Regions from separate parts of the Pseudarthrobacter sp. Hb11 genome, predicted to be linked through region 3. Evidence: predicted binding sites of a transcription regulator. Region 3 holds the regulator's gene; each other region holds the start of a gene.

What was found. Region 3 encodes LexA, which represses DNA repair genes until DNA is damaged. Its sites were predicted from a motif close to TCGAACANNTGTTCGA; they were not measured.
Region 1: AC50X7_RS00670 (DUF6504 family protein) is a predicted target of LexA. The motif match lies at 4,003-4,018, and genes of this name have one in related genera.
Region 2: AC50X7_RS07010 (HNH endonuclease signature motif containing protein) is a predicted target of LexA. The motif match lies at 3,984-3,999, and genes of this name have one in related genera.

What each region holds. Positions count from the first base shown of each region.
Region 1 is NZ_JBWZCM010000001.1:124,548-131,556, reverse strand. Features, by position in the region: gene thrS (threonine--tRNA ligase) at 1-25, opposite strand, end outside; gene AC50X7_RS00675 (DNA polymerase III subunit alpha) at 142-3,630, opposite strand; gene AC50X7_RS00670 (DUF6504 family protein) at 3,627-3,965, opposite strand; gene AC50X7_RS00665 (hypothetical protein) at 4,099-4,488, shown strand; gene AC50X7_RS00660 (chorismate mutase) at 4,507-4,827, opposite strand; gene AC50X7_RS00655 (VOC family protein) at 4,847-5,269, shown strand; gene AC50X7_RS00650 (SOS response-associated peptidase) at 5,309-6,070, opposite strand; gene AC50X7_RS00645 (mycoredoxin) at 6,200-6,457, shown strand; gene AC50X7_RS00640 (lipoate--protein ligase family protein) at 6,585-7,009, opposite strand, start outside.
Region 2 is NZ_JBWZCM010000003.1:77,697-84,705, reverse strand. Features, by position in the region: gene cycA (D-serine/D-alanine/glycine transporter) at 1-24, shown strand, start outside; gene purU (formyltetrahydrofolate deformylase) at 33-962, shown strand; gene AC50X7_RS07025 (hypothetical protein) at 967-1,182, shown strand; gene AC50X7_RS07020 (hypothetical protein) at 1,336-1,578, shown strand; gene AC50X7_RS07015 (universal stress protein) at 1,776-2,201, opposite strand; gene AC50X7_RS07010 (HNH endonuclease signature motif containing protein) at 2,455-3,927, opposite strand; gene AC50X7_RS07005 (phosphatidylinositol-specific phospholipase C/glycerophosphodiester phosphodiesterase family protein) at 4,245-5,108, shown strand; gene AC50X7_RS07000 (hypothetical protein) at 5,135-6,181, shown strand; gene AC50X7_RS06995 (oxygenase MpaB family protein) at 6,438-7,009, shown strand, end outside.
Region 3 is NZ_JBWZCM010000017.1:38,252-45,260, forward strand. Features, by position in the region: gene AC50X7_RS17320 (SseB family protein) at 1-238, opposite strand, end outside; gene priA (bifunctional 1-(5-phosphoribosyl)-5-((5-phosphoribosylamino)methylideneamino)imidazole-4-carboxamide isomerase/phosphoribosylanthranilate isomerase PriA) at 267-1,013, opposite strand; gene AC50X7_RS17330 (CG2302 family histidine operon protein) at 1,082-1,240, opposite strand; gene hisH (imidazole glycerol phosphate synthase subunit HisH) at 1,241-2,008, opposite strand; gene hisB (imidazoleglycerol-phosphate dehydratase HisB) at 2,005-2,631, opposite strand; gene AC50X7_RS17345 (histidinol-phosphate transaminase) at 2,692-3,810, opposite strand; gene AC50X7_RS17350 (LysM peptidoglycan-binding domain-containing protein) at 3,874-4,230, opposite strand; gene lexA (transcriptional repressor LexA) at 4,600-5,331, shown strand; gene AC50X7_RS17360 (ATP-dependent DNA helicase) at 5,353-7,009, opposite strand, start outside.

The sequences.
Region 1 (7,009 bases), on a different contig from region 3:
GGGTGATCTGCTGGGCATCTGACACGGGTGTCTCCTATTCAAAGTTAAGGCTTCATAGCTTGTGGCGTACGGGGACCACAGCCAGCCACCGTCAATGCTATCGGTTCAGCAAAGGGCCGACCAACGCGGCGCACGGCAGGCTCAGCCGTTGAATCCCGTGATGGCCAGGCTCCTGCTGATTCCATCCAGTGGATGCGGGCCGTCAGGGGCACTGGTCTCCGAATCCGGGAAGGGCAGGGTTTCGGTGCGGCTGAGGTCCCAGGCCATGCTTGCGCTGAGGCTGATTCCCCGCGGGCCCGTCCTCCGGGTAGTGCCGCGGATCAGCAGCAGCCGGGTTCCGAACAGGAGCTGGCCGGCATTCTCCTGGGCCTCGTGGAAGAAGACTGAATCAATGCAACCGGTGCCGTCGTCAATGCTGATGAACACCACCCTCCTGCCCCCACGCATGGGGGGCGTCTGGGTGGCTACCCGCACTCCGGCCACCAGGACTTCCGTCCCGTTGCGCAGGCCCAGGAGCTTGTCCGCGGTGGTGACTCCCAGCCTGTCCAGCATGGGCCGGTGGCTGTCCATGAGGTGGCTGCTGAGGTCCACAGCCATCAGGTCCAGCTCTGCCCGCACGTTTTCGATGAGACTGGGTTCCGGGAGCCCCGGCTTGACGTTGCGCAGTTCCACATCGCCCAGGGGCAGGGACAGCTGCCCTTCAAGGACCTCCACCCCTTTCCGCCCGCTGCCCGCACTTTGGAGCTGCTGCAGGTGCTGGACCAGGTCTGCCCGGTTGGCCACCCCACCGGCCTCACGGTGCAGGGAATCAAAAGCACCCAGCTGGGCCAAACGTTTGATGCTTGGCTTGCTTAACCGCGAGCGCGCGCGGAGGTCTGCGAGTGAGTCATACGGCTGGCCCGCCACGATTCTTTTCAGTTCAGTGGCGGACAGCCCGTAAATACCGTTCAGGCTGAGCCTGATTCCCAGCTTTCCCGCATCGGGCCCCTGCCTGACCCGTTCCACCCGGTACTCCCCCTTACTGCGGTTGATATCAAGGGGAAGGATGGGGATGCCCAGCCTTCTGGCTTCCGCCACCAGCAGTCTTTTGGGGTACATGCCGGGATCGTGTTCCCAGAGGCCGGCCAGGAAGGCTTCGGGGTGATGCGTCTTCAGCCAGGCGGACTGGTAGGTGGGCACGGCGAAAGCGGCTCCGTGGGCTTTGCAGAAGCCGAAGCTGCCAAAGGCCTTCAGGGTCCCCCAGACGTTGTCCACTACTTCCGGGGAATACCCTTTCTTCCGGGCTTCCCTGCGGAAGAACTCCTCAACATTCAGTTCCAGGACCTCGTTGCCCAAGGCACGACGGAATTCATCGGCTTTGGCCAGGCCGCAGCCGGTCATCACGTTGAACGTTTTCAGGATCTGTTCATGGAAAACGGTCACCCCGTGGGTTTCCGCCAGGACGGGCTTCAGGTCCGGGTGGGGGTACACCTCGGGTGCAAAACCATGCCGGTGCTCCAGGAATGGCCGGACCATGTCCGATTTCATGGGCCCGGGCCGGAAAAGCGAAATGTCGATGATGAGGTCGTTGAACTCCCGCGGCGCCATCTTGCCGATCAGTTCGCGCTGCCCGGGTGACTCAATCTGGAAGCAGCCCAGGGTGTGTGTGCTCCGGATTAGTTCAAAGGTGGCCTCATCATCCAGGGGTATGGCGTTGAGGTCGATGTGCCCGTTTTCTGCGATGTAATCCGGGCCGGACCCGTCCTGGCCTGCATCATGTTTCCCTGCAGCCACCACTTCCTCTTTGGACGAGTGGATCCTGATGACCTCTCGGACCGCAAACGCCATGGCGCTTTGCATCCTGACACCCAGGACGTCGAGCTTCAGCATGCCCATGGGATCCATATCGTGTTTATCGAACTGGCTCATGGGCAGCCCCAGGCCGCTGGGCTGGACCGGGGTGCGGTCCAGCAAGGTTGCGTCCCCCAGGATCACACCACAGGGATGCATCGAGATATGCCGCGGCAACCGGTCAAGGCGTTCCGTCAGGTCCACCAGCAGGTCCAACTGCTGGTTGCCGTGGGTATCGCGCTGTTCCACCCGGCCCGCAAATTCCCTCAGTTCAGGCTTTTCCTGCAATGCCTCCCGGAATTTCCGGGCCGAAAACCGCCACAGCTGTTTCGCGATGTCCCCCACGTCGCCGTCATCCATGCCCAAAGCCAAGCCGGCATCCCGGACTGCGCCTCTTGCCCGGTAGCCGTTCTGCATACTCATCAGCGTGACCCGCTCGGCGCCGAAGCGCTCGAAGATCCGGCGGTAGACGTTATGCCTTTCGGCGCTTTCGACGTCGATGTCGATATCAGGCAGGGTGGCCCGGTCCCGGGAAAGGAAGCGCTCGAAGATCAGGTCATGCTGCAGTGGATTTACCTGGCTGACGTCGATCAGGTAGTTGACGAGGCTTGATGCACCAGATCCGCGGGCCGCCGCCCTCACCCCCATGTCCTGGATCATGCGTGAAACTTCGGCAACTGTAAGGAAGTAGGACGAAAAACCCAGGTTCTGGATAATGCCCAGTTCGTGCTCGAGCCGGTACCGCATTTCCTCTTCCCGGGTTCCCGAAATACCCGGGAACCGCCTCCCGATTCCCGCCTGGCAGCGCTGCACCAGTTCAAGATGCGGATCCTGGTTGATCCCGATGACTGAAGCTTCCGGCACCACAGGCTGTTTCCAGCCCATATCGGTGACGGGGTCCATCCTGCAGAGATCGGCGAGCGCCTCCGTTTGTGCCATCAGTTGTTTAAGGTCTGCTGTACCGTATCCGGCGGCGGAGATGATTTCCTTGCCCAGTTGCAGCATGTGGGCGGCGGATTTGAGCCAGCCCTGGCCATTGGGTTGGAGCATTGGCTCCTGGGCCAGCTCCGGCAGCGATTTGAGGGTCCGGGCTGAATCCAGGACGTCGGCGGTGGCGGCTCCGTCCTCCGCGCAGTACCTCACCGCGTTGCTGAGGATTGCCGGTATGTTGTGTTCTTCCGCGAGCTTGAGCATCCGGACGGCATGCGAGGTGCTCAGCGGGGCCCCCGGGGCGCTGAGCTGCGAAACGATCTCGGTGACCACTGTTCCGGCGGGCATGGCGTCGAGCCATTGCTTGAAGAGTGTCCGCGGGCGCAGGTACCGGCGGCCGCCCATGGCACGACCAACATCGGAATCCGGCCCGATCAGGACCATCAGCACGGGTTTGAGGGTCCGGGGATCAAGGGTGCGGGAAGCAAGCTCCGCCCTGGTGACTGCCACAGGCACGGTTCCCCCGGATTTCCCCGAGGTGCGGGCATGGGCATCGGACACCAACCGGCACAGAGCACGGTACCCGGCCCCGTTGTTGTTGCCGCGGGCGAGCACCACCACACGGCCCGCCAGCTGGGTGCGGTGATCGCCGTCGTCGTCATAAACCGCCAGGTCCACCCCAACTATGGGATCAATACCCGCATCCATGCACGCCTTCAGGTGCTTGACGGTTCCGTACAGGCCGTCACGGTCGGTGCAGGCGAGCGCGGTAGCGCCGTCGGCAGCGGCGGCCTGGGCCAGTTCCTCAGGCCAGGAAACGCCATAGTGGGCACTGAAGGCGGTGGAGACGTGGAGGTGCGTGAAGCTCATGCTGTCCGCGGGCGCAGGGCGTCATGGATCCGCAGGAGCCGCCAGCGGCCGCTCCGGACATGGCGGGTCAAGTCAAGGGTGAGTGGTTCTTCCTGGTCATTGAACGCGCCGGAACAAGCAGCCGATGGAAGCACCTGGACCCGCCAGATCTCGTGGTCCACCAGTCCGGGACCGGTTCCCAGCGGCGCTCGGCTTTCCTCGGCCCACCACTGCCGGCGCTCGTACCATCGGACTGGCTCGGCGCAGACCGAATAGGGCCGCCCTGCCCATTGGAGGCTCACCGGCTGGCCTTCCGGATTGCAGGCAACGTCCACGGATTCGCTGAACATCCCCATGGGCACCTCCCTGACAGAGCAAGAAATAAGGACACATTCGAATATGTGTTCGAATACTTCAAGTCTAAGCCAGCGGCGGCACAAATCCTAGGCGGGGGTGGACGGACCGATCGGCAGGGAGCAGGATTGTGCCATGAGCACCCATGACGCACTCCTCAAGCAGGTCAGCATCAAAGCCCAGGACTCCACCCTCGTGGCCACTTTCGACATAGACGGCAACATCCCCGGTTCCGGTGCCTACGTGGTAGGGCTTGTGGCTGCCAGCCCGGACTACTCATCACAGCGGCGCCTGGGCATTGAGTTCATGAACGGGGAGGCGATCGCCTTCTTCTCGTTCAACCATGAACAGAGCGCGGAGGAGAACTACGATCTTTCCGGGGTCACCCACTCGGGCAACACCATCACCGGCCATTTCCCGCTGGCAGCCATTAACGGGCTCGGCAAAGGGCACGTGATGACCGGCTTCAGCGAAGCGGACGGCCGGGATTTCCAGTCCGGCGTTCCGGTGGAGGAAAACCTGTAACAGCTGGGCTGAAGAAGCTCAGCTGTTTTCTTTGTGGACCCGGAGTTCGAGTTCGATGAACCCTGAGATCATGGCCCGGTAGGTGGACTCAACGATGTCCGGGTCGATGTCCTTCTTCACAGCAGCCGAGCGGACGTGCTCGATAATCCGCTCCACACGGCCGGGGGCACGGACCTCGGCGTCGTCACCCTTGAGGGTTCCGGCGATCCTGATCAGCCGTTCACGGCGGGCAATGAGGGTGACAATCTGGTCATCCACCTCGTCAACGGCAACCCGGACGGCAGCGAGCTGTTCCTTGTCGGCCAGTGCGTCTCTATCGTTCCCTTGAATTGTTGCCATCCTCTGACAGTATCGAACCATGCAGCCCAGAGTCGACTTCATTTCACTAGGCGTCCGCAGCGTTCCGGCGTCCCGCTCCTTCTATGTTGAGGGCCTTGGCTGGCCAGTCCACCGCGAATTTCCTGGGGATGTGGTGTTCATCCAGGTGAACCACGGCCTGGTCCTGTCGCTGTGGGACGTCCGCCAGATGCAGGCCGATGCCGGCGTCAGCGAGCCCGGCCCGGTCCCATGCATCACCCTCAGCCACAACCTTCCCAGTACCGGGGATGTTGACCGGGTCTTGGAAGAGGCTGCCGCAGCGGGAGCAACCATTATCGCCGAGCCCATCACCCAGCCCTGGGGCGGCTACAGCGGGTACTTCGCAGACCCTGACGGCTTCCGCTGGGAAGTGGCCTACAACCCCACGTGGGCAGTGGACGACGCCGGATCCGTCAGCGTTTAGCCCCTCGGCCAGCCGGGCCGGGGCTGCTTTGGCCGCGGCTTAGAAGAGGGCTTCCACCGGGCGGATCAGCTCGGGGCCGTTGTTGCGGACGTTGCCCACCTCTTTGCCCACTGATTCAACGTGCCAGTCCGACGCCACGTCCTTGACCCCGGACCGGACCAGGTCAACCAGCGCCGCAGCGTCGCCGGCGTGCGGGTCGAGCCACACCTGCATGGTGGCCTTGTCCATCGGCAGCGGCACCCGGTCATGCAGCGCGGTCAGCTTGCCGAAGACGGTTGATTCGCTGCCCGGCGGCGGAGTGTCAGTGGTCAGGATGGACGTGGAAAGCATCCAGCCGCCGGGCTCCCCTGCGGGCCAGGACGGATCGTTCCACCACTCATAGAGCCCGGCAAAAACCAGGCCGCGGCACCCTCCCGGATGCACGTAGTAGGGCTGTTTCGCCTTCCCGGTCCCCTGCTTCCATTCGTAGTAGCCGTCCGCGGGCACCGCGCAGCGGCGAGACTGGACAGCCTTCCGGAATGCCGGCTTTTCCAGTACGGACTCGCTCCGGGCGTTGATCATCCGCGAACCGATGCCCGGGTCCTTGGCCCAGGACGGGACCAAGCCCCAGCGCGCCACATGAAGCTGGCGCACCTGCCTGGGCTCCGGGCCCTCGTCAATCAAACGCTCCAGGACAATAGGCACATCGTCAGTCGGCGCAACGTTCCACGACGGCGGGATGCTCACCTCCTCCTCGAGCTCGGCGTCGAACTCCGCCAAGAGGTCCCCCACGGCACGTGCCATTACATAGCGTCCACACATTGCTCCAGCATGCCATCGGCGGCAGGAGCTGTCATCCAAGGACGCCAGGGCCGCGCTGTAGCTGGGAATACGCGGCTTCGCGCTACCGTTGACGGTAAGGAAACACTGACCGACTCATAGGAGAAACTTATGGACTTCACTCCCGAATCCGGCACCATCACCATGTTCTCCACCACCTGGTGCGGCTACTGCAACCGGCTTAAGAAGCAGCTGGACTCGCAGGGCATCGGCTACACCGAGATCAACATCGAGGAAGTGGAAGGCACCGCCGAACTCGTGGAGCAGCTCAACGGCGGCAACCGTACGGTTCCCACCGTCCTCTTCCCGGACGGCACCGCGGCCACCAACCCGTCCGCTGCCGAGGTCAAGACCCGCCTCGCGGCCTAGCCGGCAAACCGAACCAGAGGTTCGGAAACCCACGCGTCCGCCGTGGGAGACGTGCAATACACAGAACGGGACCAGCACTTCGGTGCTGGTCCCGTTCTGACAGCCGGGCAGTGGCCCCCTGTGCGGGTCAAGCCCCCAGGCTGCTGAAGGCAGCGGTGTTAAGGGTGGCATGGCCCGTATAGGTGGCCAGCAGCGCGTCCTCCACTGCGGCAACATCCACCCCGGGCACAAGATCGTTGACGGCTCCCGCAGTGGCCGGGTCCCACTCCAGTCCCAAGGCCGCGTAACTTTCTGTGAGGACCCTCCGGATGGGGGCGGAGTCCTCCGCCACAATGACTGAGCTGAACAGCCAGCCGCCGGACACCACCCGCTGGGCTGTGCCCACCAGCTTCACCTGCGGGCCGCCGGCGGGAGCCGAACCGTGCACGCTGTATTCCCCGGGGCAATACTCACCGGGTATTTCTCCCACGCCCGCCTGCACCCCTACGCTGCGCAGCGTTTCGGCAAACAGCTCCCCGAAGTACCCGAACCTGCTTTTGGATCCGGCAATGG
Region 2 (7,009 bases), on a different contig from region 3:
GACTTTGACGGGGCGAAGAAGTGAGCACGGCACTGGATGCGCCTGTAACCGCCCCTGGACGAGGTGCGACGACGGCGGAGCCGGCCGCCGCCGTCGAGCATGTCCTGACTGTTGACTGTGCAGAGTCGCCGGGCATCATCCACGCGGTGTCGGCATTCCTGCTGGAGCACGGCTGCGACATCATCGACATCAAGCAGTACGGCGACAAGGCGCACGGGCATTTCTTTATGCGCGTGCACTTCTCCTCCGGGTCGTCAGTGTCTCCCACCGGGCAGGAGCCACTCAGCACCGAGGACCTGCGCCGGGACTTCACGCCACTGGCAGAGCAGTGGCAGATGAACTGGCAGCTGGAGCCGCAGGGCCGGAAACGCCGGGTGCTGGTGATGGTGTCCAAGATGGGCCACTGCCTGAACGACCTGCTGTTCCAGGCACGGACGGGCGATATCCCGGTGGAGATCGTCGCCGTCGTCTCCAACCACCGCGACCAGGCGAGCCTGGTGGAGTGGGACGGCATCCCGTTCTTCCACGTGCCGGTCACCAAGGACACCAAGGCCGACGCTGAAGCCCGGCTTCTGGAGCTCGTGGACGAACTCGACGTGGAACTCGTGGTCCTGGCCCGCTACATGCAGGTGCTCAGCGACGAGCTCTCGGCCAAGCTCGCGGGCCGGACCATTAACATCCACCACTCATTCCTGCCCAGCTTCAAGGGTGCCAAGCCGTACCACCAGGCCTACGAGCGGGGAGTGAAAACCGTCGGTGCCACCGCGCACTACGTGAACGCCGAACTGGACGAGGGCCCGATCATCTCGCAGCAGGTTATCGAGGTGGACCACACGTACACCGCCGATGACCTGGTGGCGGCGGGCCGGGATGCCGAGTGCGTCGCGCTGCGCAACGCTGTCCGCTGGCACTGCGAGGGGCGGATCCTGCTGCTGGGCAACCGCACGGTCATCCTGCGGTAAAGCCATGAAGGCAAAGGGCCAGCAGTGGCGCCGGGTGTCGTGGAACGCCCTGTTGATGGGGCAGCCGGTGCGGCTTTCGCAGCACGGGCTGCACATCGGCACGGGTTTTGTTGATGACTCGACGCCTGACGGCTCCATCATCTGGGTTGTACTCGACGGCTGGCAGGAACGGCGGATGTTCCTCAAGGAGGACTATGTACAAGTGGAAATTGCGGCGTAACGGGCCTCAACCTCGAACCAGGCTGCGGCTGGAAGCGTGGGCGGTTGGGGTCACTTTCCTTGTCCTGATCACGGTCACCGTTGCGCAGTCGCTCGCCTTCGGGCGCTGATGGTCCGTGGTTGACCGCACGCCGGCAACGGGCAACGATGAGGTATGACTGACTCAGCTGATATCGCCCGTGCCCCTTTTGATGATGATGACAGCGTGGGGGAGGTTGACGGCGTGGAGACTGCGGAAAGCATTGCGGAAGACGTCAAAGACGAGATCCGCCTGGGCCACGTCCAGGACGACGTGAGCCACGTGCTTGAGGAACGGTTCGACGAAGCCGGCATCAACCTGCGTCCCGAGGCCGTGGACGACCTCGCCGAAGAGATCGAAAGGGACGTGTCGAGCTAGCGGACAGTACTGACGGTGCGGGCCGGAAACGGCAGGCAACAACCTGGATCAGTGCGCTGGCCGTGTTGGGCGCCTGGCTCCCGAAGGAATACCGGGGGAGCAATACCAATGATCCAGGTGGCCCGCACCTTCTTGCCCGCAAACGCAAGCGGGCGACGGCGGGAAGTCCCGGCGTCGCCCGCTGCTTGGCTTAGCTGCTAGTCGTCGTAGGTGTTGGCGATGTAGACATCACAGGGGGCGTTGTGCGCCACGCTGTTGGCGACGCTGCCCAGGAGGCGGCCGATCCCGCGCATCCTGCGGTTACCCACCACGATCAGCCGGGCGTCCAGGCGCATGGCTTCCTTGATCAGGGCATCAGCGGGCTTGCCGCGGGCAGCGGAGTGGGTGATCTCCAAGCCCGGCCCCGTGTTCGAGGCCAGCCAATTGGCGACTCTTTCGGCGCTGTCGGCGTTGGAGATCCGCACCTTGTCCGACCCGACGCCGAAAGTCTCGGCGCTTTCGGTCTCAAACGCGGTCACCACGTGGAGCGACGCTCCCAGCGACGTGGCCAGGTCCTTTGCGGCTTCCGCGGCTTTCCTGGCCGACTCGCTGCCATCAACACCTACAACAACTACTCCGCTCATACCGTGCTCCTTTTGCTGGTATCTGTGATTTAGCGTTCCGTAGCCAGTCTAGGGAACAGGGGCCTGGAAACCCCATGTCATCTTGCGGATAGCCTTGCTTTGCAGTCCGCTTAGCGCCGGGAGCTCAAAGTCGTCCGGGACAGTCCACGGGGACGTACCCGCGGCCTGGCCCAGGCGGGTGACCTTCATGCCCTGCCGGAGAACTGGTCCAACCCCAAGGACTGGCTCGTTCAAGGCGCCCGGTGCGCACAGTTCAGCCGGTGGCGTGAAGGAACCTCTCCAGGTCGTCTTCCCCCGGGGACACTCCGATGTAGACAAAGTCCGGAGGGTCGCGAGGGGGATCATCGGACAGCGTTTGCAGTATGTCGGGCCAGCGGGGTGGTTCCCGGTCGTGATGTTCGGCTTTGTAGTGTCTGCCGGTAGGTGAGGTCCATCCTGGCGGTTGGTCCTTGGTTGCCGGGGTTGGTCTCCAGCCAGTGGCGTGTTTGAGGTGGTGGTGTTTCGGACAGAGTTGGGCGAGGTTGCTGATGCCGGTGGTTCCGCCGTGTTGCCAGGCGGTGAGGTGGTCGGCGTCGTTGTCGAGGGATGGGTTGCTGCAGCCGGGGAAGGTGCATTTGCCGTCCCTGAGCTGCAGTGTCCTTTTCATGGGTTTGGTGAGGCGGTAGCTGGTGCGGCCGATTTCCAGTGGTGCGCCATCGCGGGGGTCGATGAGGACCCGGTAGAACGAGCTGGCGCCATCAGCGACGAGTTTGCGGGCCATGGATGCCGGGATCGGGCCGTAGCCGTCCAGTGTGGCTGGTTCGTCGGTGACGCCGAGCAGCGCGAACACCGGGACGGTGACGAGCGCATCAACCTTAGGTGCAGGGACCTTTCCAACCTCGAGACTGTGGTGCCCGTTGCCGAAGCTGCCCGCAGCGGGAGCGTTGAGGAGCAGGCCGGCGGCGGTGTCGAGCCGTAGTTGTGTGAGCGTCCGGGGCTCATAGGGGCCTTGGAGTCCGCGGGCGAGGGCGGTGGAGCGGTTCCAGATGGCGCAGGCGGTGTCCGCGGGCAGGTACAGCGAGACCCATGCCATCCCGTCCTTGTCCGGCCGGTACTCCACTCGCCGGTCCGCCACACTCTTGGCGTGGCGCTTTTCAATGGACTCGGCGTGGTGGCGTTCCCGCCAGGCGCGGGCTTTGGCTTTGAACCGGTACGCCGGTATTTCTCCGAGCTTGGCCGCCGCGGCAGGTTGCAGCGCGTCCGGGCCCAGGAAGTGGGTCTCAAGGGCCGACGCGCCGGCGGGGTTGAGGGTGGCGGTTTCTTCGACCATGACCTGGGCATGCCGCCAGGAGATCGTCCCTGCTTGGAGGGCGGTCAAGGTCAGCGGCAGCGTGGTGACCAGGGCGTGGGATGCGGCCAGGAAGGCGCCCGCGGCCCTGCCGCTGAGGGCTAGGAGGCTGCCGATTTCGGCGGCGACCGCCATCTCCTGGGCCTGCACCGGCGCGTCCACCGGCGCGACAGCGTAGACAGTATCCGAATACGCGACGGCAGCCCGGGCCTTCAGACCCGCGATCCCGGCCTCGACAACTGCGGCGCCGGCAAGGATGTCCAGGCAGCCATCCGCCAGCGCGGCCAACGGATCAGCTTCATCAACTGCCCCGAAGCCGGCTCCGTCAACCTCGGCATGAAGCACGGCAAGAGCGGCCTTGATGTCCTCAAACGCCTTCGCCACCGCCGCTTTGCCCATGGATTCATCATGGCAAGGGGGTCCGACATTCCGGTCGAAAAGCGATCTCAAGCAGCTCAACCGCCGGTTCGATAAGCTCAACCACCGCTCCGGCCGCCAAACACCATTTGGCGGGCAGTGGCAACCGGTTTTGGCCATTAGTCCCATTCGTTCAGGAGCTGGAACTGATGCCGGCGCCGGACTCCTCCTGTTAACCGTCCCGCAACCATGGGGCCCTCCTGCGTTATTGCGCGGCGACAAAGCTTTTCACGCACCCACTGGCCCGCACCCCCAAGGCCGGCCAGTGAATCCCCATGAGTTGTACCAAGGAGTACTTCGTGTTCGTGAAAAGCACCATCGCCGCCCTCGTTGCCCTGACCTCCCTGACCGGAACGGCCGCAGCCCCCTCCACCGTTACCCAGGCATCCAGCCCGTCTCCCGTAACCCTCGGGCAGCCCCTCGCCGCAGCGCACGCCCACAACGATTACGAGCACGACCGCCCGCTGTTCGACGCCCTGGAACACGGCTTCACCAGCGTGGAAGCCGATGTCTGGCTGGTTGACGGAGAACTCCTCGTGGCCCACGACCTCGAGGACGTCCAGCCCGGCGTCACGCTCGAAAGCCTCTACCTGGAACCGCTGCAAGACCTGGTCCGCGGCCAGCAGGGCCACAGTGTGTACCCCGGATGGGACGGCAGCCTGCAGCTCCTGATCGACATCAAGAGCGACGGCGAAGCCACCTACGCCGCCATTGAGCAGGAACTGGCCGAGCACCGCGACATCATGAGCCGCTACAGCCAGGGCAAAACCAAGACCGGCCCCGTCACCGCGGTCATCAGCGGCAACCGCCCGCTGGCCACGATGCAGGCGCAGGAGAAGCGGTTCTCGTTCTATGACGGCCGCTCCGCCGACCTGACCGCCGGCAAGCCTGCCGGCCTGATGCCGCTGGTCAGCGACAACTGGACCAAGCTCTTCACCTGGCAGGGCGTCGGACCTATGCCCGAGGCCGAGCGCGCCAAGCTGCACGCCTACGTTGCCGCCGCCCACGCTGAAGGTTACCGCGTCCGCTTCTGGGCCACCCCGGACCAGGCCGGCCCCGCCCGCGAGGCCATCTGGAACGAGCTCTTCGACGCCGGCGTGGACCACATCAACACCGATGACCTCGAGGCGCTGCAGCAATTCCTCGCATCCCGCACGCAGTAGCCACCCGGTAGCAGACAGGCAACACCATGACTTCGAAAACCCTTACGGCAACAACGACGACGGCGGCCCTCCTCGCGCTCAGTCTTGTTGCGTCCCAACCCGCCAACGCTGCGGACACCGCGCCCACCAAGGACGCATTCAGCTTCGGCGTCATCGGCGACATCCCTTACGGTGACGCCGAAATCGCCAAGTTCCCCGCCCGGATCACGGACATCAATACGGACAGCGGCCTTGATTTCGTGGCCCACGTGGGCGACATCAAGAACGGATCATCCGTCTGCTCAGACGAATACTTTGCGTCGATCCGGCAGCAGTTCGACACCTTCAAGCACCCCTTGATTTTTACGCCGGGCGACAACGAGTGGGTGGACTGCCACCGCACCAACAACGGTGCCTACAACCCGCTGGAACGGCTGGACAAGCTGAGGGAAGTGTTCTTCAACCAGCCTGGCAAGACCCTCGGCGCCACGATGCCGGTCAAGTCCCAAAAGGAGCTGGGGCTCCCGGAAAACGTCCAGTTTACGCAGAACCGCGTGGCTTTCTCCGTGGTGAACGTCCAGGGCAGCAACAACTCGCTCCTGCCGTGGAGCGGCCTAGGCGAAACCGCCGTCACCCCCGAGCAGCAGGCCGAAGTGGAGCACCGCACGGACGCCGTCCTGGACCAGATCCGTGACACGTTCGCCGACGCCGCCCGCCGCAACGACAGGGCCGTGGTGCTGATGACCCAGGCCGACATGTTCGATCCCTCGCTCCTCGCCGCGGCTACGGCCAACCCGGACTCAATGTCCGGCTTCCGGGAGATTGTGGACACCATCATCGAGGAAACCAACCGGTTCGACGCGCCGGTCTACCTCATCAACGGGGACAGCCACGTCTTTGCCGAAAACCAGCCGCTCGCGGCGGGCTCACCCTGGCTGGAAATCTACGGCCAGCAGGAAGCCGCGGACGATCTGCAGCGAATCACCGTGGACGGCTCGGCCAACGCCACCAACTACGTCAGGTTCACGGTGTCCGGGAACAGCGCCGCCGACGCACCGGTCCTGGCATGGGAGAAGGTCCCCTTCACCCAGTAGCTGGAAGCGGGACGGTAGCAGCTGAACCAGACAATAGCGGCACACAAAGGAAGCGGACGACGGCGGGGGGTCCCGGCGTCGTCCGCTTCTTTTTGTTGGTGCAAGGAAGCTTAGTGGATAGCTTCCGCGGACCGCTGTAACTGTCCCACCGAAACCCATCCTAGGGCCGTGGCTTCCCGCCCCGGGATATTCGCGCCCGCTGGACGTGAGGTCCCGCCGTCGTCCGTTCTTTCGGCTCCTCCGGTACCCTGTTGAGATGGTGCGTGGACTTGCGGATTTGGGGGCAGAGGGCATCCTGCTGGCCGGAGCAGGACGTGCCATCCTGCTGCAGCTCGCCGACCCCGCCGTGGGCCGCGGCGTCGCCGAGCACAGCACATTCACGGACCGCCCGATCAACAGGCTCACAGGCACCCTCACCTACGTCTACGCCGTCGTTTACGGCTCGGACGAACAGCTGAAGGAGGTCCGCCGCCGGGTGAACCGGGCCCACGTGCCCGTTCGCGGCGCTGCCAATGAAAATTCCTCGGGATACAACGCCTACAACGCCGACCTGCAGCTCTGGGTGACGGCGACGCTCTACGACACCGCCTTCACCATCACCGAGAAAATCTACGGACCGCTCGACGACGATGCCGCCGACGCGATGTACCGCGACTACGCGAAACTTGGCACGGCCCTGCAGCTTCCGGAGCGGATGTGGCCCGAGGACAGGGCAGCATTCCGCCGCTACTGGGACGAGCGGATCCGCACGTTGCGCGCCGATGAGAACGCCGTACGGGTGGGCCGGGGCCTCCTTTACCCGAAGCGCGCCGCGCCCTGGTACCGCGC
Region 3 (7,009 bases):
TGACCCCGGCTTCGTCCCCGTCACCGGCCTGCAGGGCGGCTACGGCGGCGAGGTAGCCGGCGTCGGCCGTTCCGTCGTCGTCCTCGAAGTTGTGGATCTTTGCGCGGTCCCCGGCGAGGCTCCGCCCGGCCCAGGGCTGCCCGGCAGAGTCAGCGGCACCACCGGCCCCCGCCAGTGCGGCGGCGATGTGGCCGGGGAGGTGGCGCTGCGGAGGGGTGCCGGGTTCGTTGCTGGCCATAGCGTCGCCGGGTGTGGCTGCCCGCTGCCTAGCGGCGGCCGGCGACGTCGAGGGCTTCGGGCAACGTGAAGGCACCGGCGTACAAAGCCTTGCCCACAATGGCACCTTCAACACCGAGGGGCACCAGGGAACGCAGCACTTTGAGGTCATCCAGGCTGGAAATGCCGCCGGACGCCACCACGGGCTTGCCGGTCTTTTCCACCATCTGGCGGAGGAGTTCCACGTTGGGTCCCTGCAGGGTTCCGTCCTTCGTCACGTCGGTGACCACGTACCGCGCGCAGCCTGCCTCTTCGAGCCGGCCCAGGACGTCCCAAAGGTCGCCGCCTTCCTTGGTCCAGCCGCGGCCGGCCAGGGTGGTTCCGCGGACATCGAGCCCGACGGCGATCTTGTCGCCGAAGCGCTCTATGGCGCTGCGGGTCCACTCCGGGTTCTCCAGCGCCGCCGTACCGAGGTTCACACGGGCCACGCCCAGGTCCAGTGCTGCCTCGAGTGAGGCGTCGTCCCGGAGACCTCCGGAGAGCTCAACGTTGATGTCCAGGCGGCCAACAACTTCCCGGAGCAGCCCGGCGTTGGAGCCGCGGCCAAAGGCTGCGTCAAGGTCAACCAGGTGGACCCACTCCGCACCCTGCTGCTGCCAGTTCAGCGCCGCCTCGAGCGGCGTCCCGTAACTGGTTTCGCTTCCTGCTTCACCCTGGACAAGCCGGACGGCCTGGCCATTGACGACGTCGACGGCGGGCAGCAGTTCAAGAACCGGCAGGTCGGTAGCGGAGTTCATCGTGATCCTCAGTGTTAGGGGGCAGGGACGTGCGCCGGACGGCTAACCGCCAGCTAGTGGGCGGGCAGTTAGCCGGCCGGCAACGTGAGCAGATAGGCGGCCAGCAACGCCATGCCGGCCAGGACGTAGAACGAGACCTGCGTCCAGAGCGGCTTATGCTGCTGCCGGAAGGACAGGGCGCCGCCGATCAGCAGGCCGGCGAGGCCCATCAGGATAACGGACCACATTCAGGCGTCGCCGCCCGCGGGGTTTTCGCTGGTGTGCTCCGGTTTGCCTGCCATGGAAGGCTTGCGGAGGGCATCCACCCAGTTGTGCAGCAGCCGGGCACCGGCGTCGCCGGATTTCTCCGGGTGGAACTGGGTGGCGCACAGCGGCCCGTTCTCAACCGCGGCGATGAACGGGGCGCCGTGCTCGGACCAGGTGACCAGGGGTGCGGCCATCCGCGGCTGGACGACGTCGAAGTTCCAGTCCTGCACGCCGTAGGAGTGCACAAAGTAGAACCGCTCGTTTTCGACTCCGGCGAACAGCTTTGACCCAACGGGTACCTTGACGGTGTTCCAGCCCATGTGCGGGACAACTTCCGCTGGAAGGAGTTCCACCTTGCCGGGCCATTCGCCGATGCCTTCAGCTTCTGTGCCGTGTTCCACACCGGCTTCGAAAAGCACCTGAAGGCCCACACAAATGCCGAGGACGGGGCGGCCGCCGGCGACACGGCGGCCGATGAGGCGGATGCCGTCCACGGCCTTAAGTTCGCGCATAACGGTTTCAAAGGCGCCGACACCGGGGACTACCAGGCCGTCGGCGTTCAGGACGTCCTCGGGCTTGGAGCTGAGGATTACCTCTGCACCTGCCCGCTCGAGGGCGCGTACTGCCGAGCGCACGTTTCCCGAGCCGTAGTCCAACACGGTTACCGTGGGCTTCCCCTCTGGCGACGGCAGCTTCTGCGAAGCCGACGGATCGATGATTGCGCCGTCCCGCAGTACCTGGCCGCTCACAGCGCACCCTTGGTGGAGGGAATGCCTTCAACACGCGGATCGGATTCGACGGCGGCGCGAAGGGCGCGGGCGAACGCCTTGAACTGGGCCTCGACGATGTGGTGCGGGTCCCGTCCGGCGATGACGTTCATGTGGAGGCAGATCCCTGCGTGCAGGGTTATCGCCTCAAAGACGTGGCGGGTGAGCGAGCCTGTGAAGTGACCGCCGATCAGGTGGTACTCCTGGCCTGCGGGCTCACCTCCGTGAACGAGGTAAGGGCGGCCGGACACGTCAACCACCGCGTGGGCCAGTGCCTCGTCCAAGGGTACGGTGGCTTCGCCGAAGCGGCGGATTCCTGCCTTGTTTCCCAGGGCCGTGCGCAGCACTTCTCCGAACGTAATGGCAACGTCTTCCACCGTGTGGTGGACGTCGATGTGGATGTCCCCGGTGGCTTTCACGGTCAGGTCGATCAGCGAGTGCTTGCAGAGCGCTGTCAACATGTGGTCGTAGAAGGGCACCGACGTGTCGATGTCCGAGATGCCGGTGCCGTCCAGGTTGATCTCCACGAGCACGGAGGATTCACTCGTGGCACGCTCCATGCGTGCGGTCCGGGCCGCGGCCGCGTTGGATCCGGTGGAACTCATGGTCAAGTGTCCTTTGGGAAGAAGGAATGGTTCAGGGCGTCCAGCGCCGCTGCTTCAAGTCTAGGCCGGAAGCTTGCGCTGGCCGGTAAGGATGCTTTCCAGGGAAGTCAGGAACGTAGTGGTTTCCGTCTCAGTTCCTGCGGTCACCCGAAGATGGCCCGGGATCCCTACGTCGCGGATCAAGACGCCGGCGTCGAGCAGTTTCTGCCAGACCTCGCGGGGATTTTCCAGCCCGCCAAAGAAGACAAAGTTGGAATCGGAGGCCGCCGGCTTGAGGCCCATCCGGGCCAGTTCAGCCACAATCCGGTCGCGCTGCCTTTTGATGTCTTCAACATCGGCCAGCAGTGCCTTGCGGTGCTGGAGGGCCGCGAGGGCAGTTGCCTGCGTTACGGCGGACAGGTGGTACGGCAGCCGCACCAGCCGCAGTGCGTCAGTCACTTCCGGAGCCGCGGCCATGTAGCCCAGGCGCGCTCCGGCAAGGGCGAACGCCTTGCTCATGGTCCGCGAGACGATCAACCGCTCCCGGCCGGGAAGGAGGGTCAGGGCGCTGGGGGTTCCGTCGTGCGCGAACTCGTGGTACGCCTCGTCAACGATGACAATGGTCTGGCTGGCATGCCCGGCCTCGTAGACGGCTTCCACCACATCGAGCCCCAGGCCGGTTCCCGTGGGATTGTTCGGCGAGCAGAGGAAAACGATGCTGGGCTGCAGTTCCTTCACTTGGAGCGCTGCAGATTCTGCGCTCAGACCGTAGCCGTCAGCGCGTTCACCCACGACGTATTCGGTGTCCGTACCACTGGCCAGCAACGGGTACATGGAGTACGTGGGAGGGAAGCCCAGTGCCGTGCGGCCTGGGCCACCAAAAGCCTGGAGAATCTGCTGGAGCACTTCGTTGGACCCGTTGGCCGCCCACACATTCGACTCATCGAGCCCATGCCCCAAGTATTCCGCAAGGGCCCTGCGCAGCTCCGTGAACTCGCGGTCCGGGTACCGGTGGAGACCGGCAGCGGCTTCCGTCACTGCCGTACTGATGGCGGCCCTAACGTTCTCCGGGACACCATGGGTGTTCTCGTTGACGTTAAGGAGGATGGGGACTTCCAGCTGGGGCGCACCATAAGGGGTAAGCCCACGGAGGTTGCTGCGGAGGGGTAGCCGGTTGAGGCGCTCTAGCTGGTCATTCACCTGAACAGTTTAGTGCCCGCGCCGGGCGCCGGAAAATGTGACCGCTTCCTGGGACGCCGGCCACTACCGGGAGGGGACGTACAACTGCTGGCCAGGAAGGACCGCACCGCCGGTCAGGTTGTTCAGCTGGACGATGTCAGCCACGACGTCGCGCGCGTCCCGCTGCGGGGCGACGCTTCCGGCAATGGCCCACAGGGATTCGCCCGCCTGCACGGTAACGGTAACGGTTGGGGTAACTGCCAGGTCCGTCGCCGATTCGGAGGCCCTTGCCGGCGAGTTGAAGAAACCGGCCAGGGAAAGCAGCAGGGCCGCCAGCAGGACCAGGGGAATCCCGATCAGGACGATCTTTCCGCGACGCGTCAGGCGCAGGGGCGGGAGGGGCGTAGGACGCTCCGCCGGCCGCTGGTCCGGCCCGGACATAAGGTGGTGCACCGAAAATGAATCCTGCGAAGCAGATGTAGCTGACATGACTTAGCCCTCCTGGACCGTACTGTGCTGCCCGATGTTCCCCCTCCGGATCCGCAGCCCCGGCGACTCTTGGTCCGAGTCTTCGAATGTCCGCGTTCGGAGTAGAACAAATGTTCGAACTTTGCTCCTACTGTTTTAGCACTTATCAACGAACAATGTCGAGACTCGCTAGAACAAATGTTTGAAAAAGCAATGTGGCTGGCCTAGCTTTGAAGGAAAGAACAACCACTCTGAAGTTGATCAGCAGGGTCTGACAATTTACGGCGTGTACTTCAGGTCCGGGCCACAGGAGCCCGGGGCAACCGAAAGGCATTGGCGAATATGGCAGCAGCAGCCGCCGGGGGAAGGGCAACCTCCCAACCGAAGAAGACCGCCAAGGGCCTGACGCCACGGCAGAAAAAGATCCTCGAGACCATCCAGCGCTCGGTCAATGACAACGGGTACCCGCCGTCGATGCGGGAGATTGGTGACACCGTTGGCCTGGCAAGCCTGTCCAGCGTCACCCACCAGCTGTCACAGCTGGAAAAGCTTGGCTACCTCCGGCGCGATCCCAAGCGGCCGCGTGCCATGGAGGTGTTGATGCCCCTCACGCTGGACGGCGGTTCTCCCAAGCAGGCGGCCGAGCCGGCTCCTCTCCTGCCCGGCGGCGGCACCGTTACCGTGCTTCCCACCGCCATGGACACTGCCATGGTTCCCCTCGTGGGCCGGATCGCTGCCGGCGGTCCCATCCTGGCGGACCAGGTGGTGGAGGACGTGATGCCGCTCCCCCGCCAACTCGTGGGCCAGGGAGAACTGTTTATGCTCAAGGTTGCCGGCGATTCCATGGTGGACGCCGCCATCTGCGACGGCGACTGGGTGGTGGTCCGCCGCCAGGCAGACGCCGCCAACGGAGACATCGTCGCGGCGCTGCTGGACGACGAAGCCACTGTGAAGACTTTCCGCCAGCGCGACGGCCACACTTGGCTGCTCCCCCAAAACACCCAGTACGAGCCCATCCTTGGCGACCACGCCACCATCATGGGCAAGGTTGTGTCGGTGCTCCGCTCGCTCTAAGCCGCGGGCTGCGGCGCCTGCTCACACCTTCTCCTTTGCCAGCCTCTCCAGCGCCGCGACCGCCGTCTTCCTGTCCGTTGTGGACCAGAACGGCGGCAGCGCACCGCGAAGGAATCCGGCGTATCGCTCGGTGGCCAGCCGGGAATCCAGCACTGCCACCACACCCTTGTCCCCGGTGGACCGGATCAACCGGCCCGCACCCTGGGCAAGCCGGATTGCAGCGTGGGTGGCCGAGACTGACATAAAGCCGTTGCCGCCGGCCTGCGCCACGGCGCGGGACCGGGCGGTCATCAGTGGATCGTCGGGCCGGGGGAAGGGAATCCGGTCGATGACCACCAGGCGGCAGGAGCCCCCGGGAACGTCCACCCCCTGCCACAGCGACATTGTGCCGAACAGGCAGGTGTCGGGCTCGTCGGCAAACTGCTTCACCAGGGCCGTCATGGTGGAGTCGCCCTGGCACAGGATGGTCATATCCAACTTGGGCCGCAGTGCATCGGCTGCTTCTTCTGCCGCGCGCCGGGACGAAAACAGGCATAGTGCGCCGCCGTTGGAGGCTCTGATCAGGGCCTCCAGCTCGGCGAGCGATTCGGGGGATGCCCCCCTGCCCGGCTTGGGCAGGTGCCCGGCCACGTACAGGATTCCCTGCTTGGGGTAGTCAAAGGGGGATCCAACATCGATACCGGTCCAGCTGGGGGCGCCTTCTCCCACCAGCCCGAGTCCGCCTGCGGCGGGCTCAAAGGCTGAGCCGATCGCGAGGGTGGCGGAGGTCAGCACCACCGTATGACCTGTGAACAGGCCCTCACGCAGCCGCCCGGCTACGGACAGCGGAGCGATGTTGATCAGCGCGGGCGCTGTCTCGTCGGGCTGCGAGTATCCCTGCTGCGGGTCAAAGGAACTGGCGCGGGAAAACCACACCACTTCCCGGTTCTCACGGGCGGCGAGGAGCCGTTCGCACAGTTCCAGGATGAGCATCAGCCGGGAGCGCGCGAGTTGCCGCCCGCCGTCGGCAGTGGTGCTGCTGTCCCCCTTGGAGTCAGACAGTGCTGCCCGGCAGGCCTCGCGCAGCTGGTCCACGCAGTCCAGCTGCTCGTCGTTCAGGCCATTGGGGAGCAACCCGTTTGGAACTCCCGCGAGGGCCAGCTCGAGGTTTGCGGCGGCGGCGTTGAGCGCGTCCACCGTGATGGCGGTGTGCTTGCGGGCGCCAGCGGCAGCGGCGTGGACCATGGCCACCGAGAGCTGTCCGGAGACGGCGCCGGTGACCCGGTCCTGGAGTTCGTGGGCCTCGTCAACCACCACGACGTCGTACTCGGGCAGCACGGCCAGGCCTTCAAAGGCGCTGACGGCGAGCATGGCGTGGTTGGTGACCACAACATCGGCTTCGGCGGCGTCCTGCCGTGCGAGCTCGCTGAAGCACTCTGCGGCCATGGGGCACTTCTGGGCGCCCAGGCATTCCATGGACGTGACGGAGACCTGCCGCCAGGCCCGATCGGTGACGCCGGGCAGGAGCTCATCGCGGTCGCCGGTGGTGGTTTTCTCCGCCCACTCCCGCAAGCGGACCACTTCCTTGCCCAGCTGGGAGGCTGGACCGCCCACAGCCGCGGCGAAGTGCGGGACGCTGGTGTCCTCCCCCAGGGAAAACAGCTGGCCCTCCGCGGGCTCCTCGGAGGGAAACCCGCCT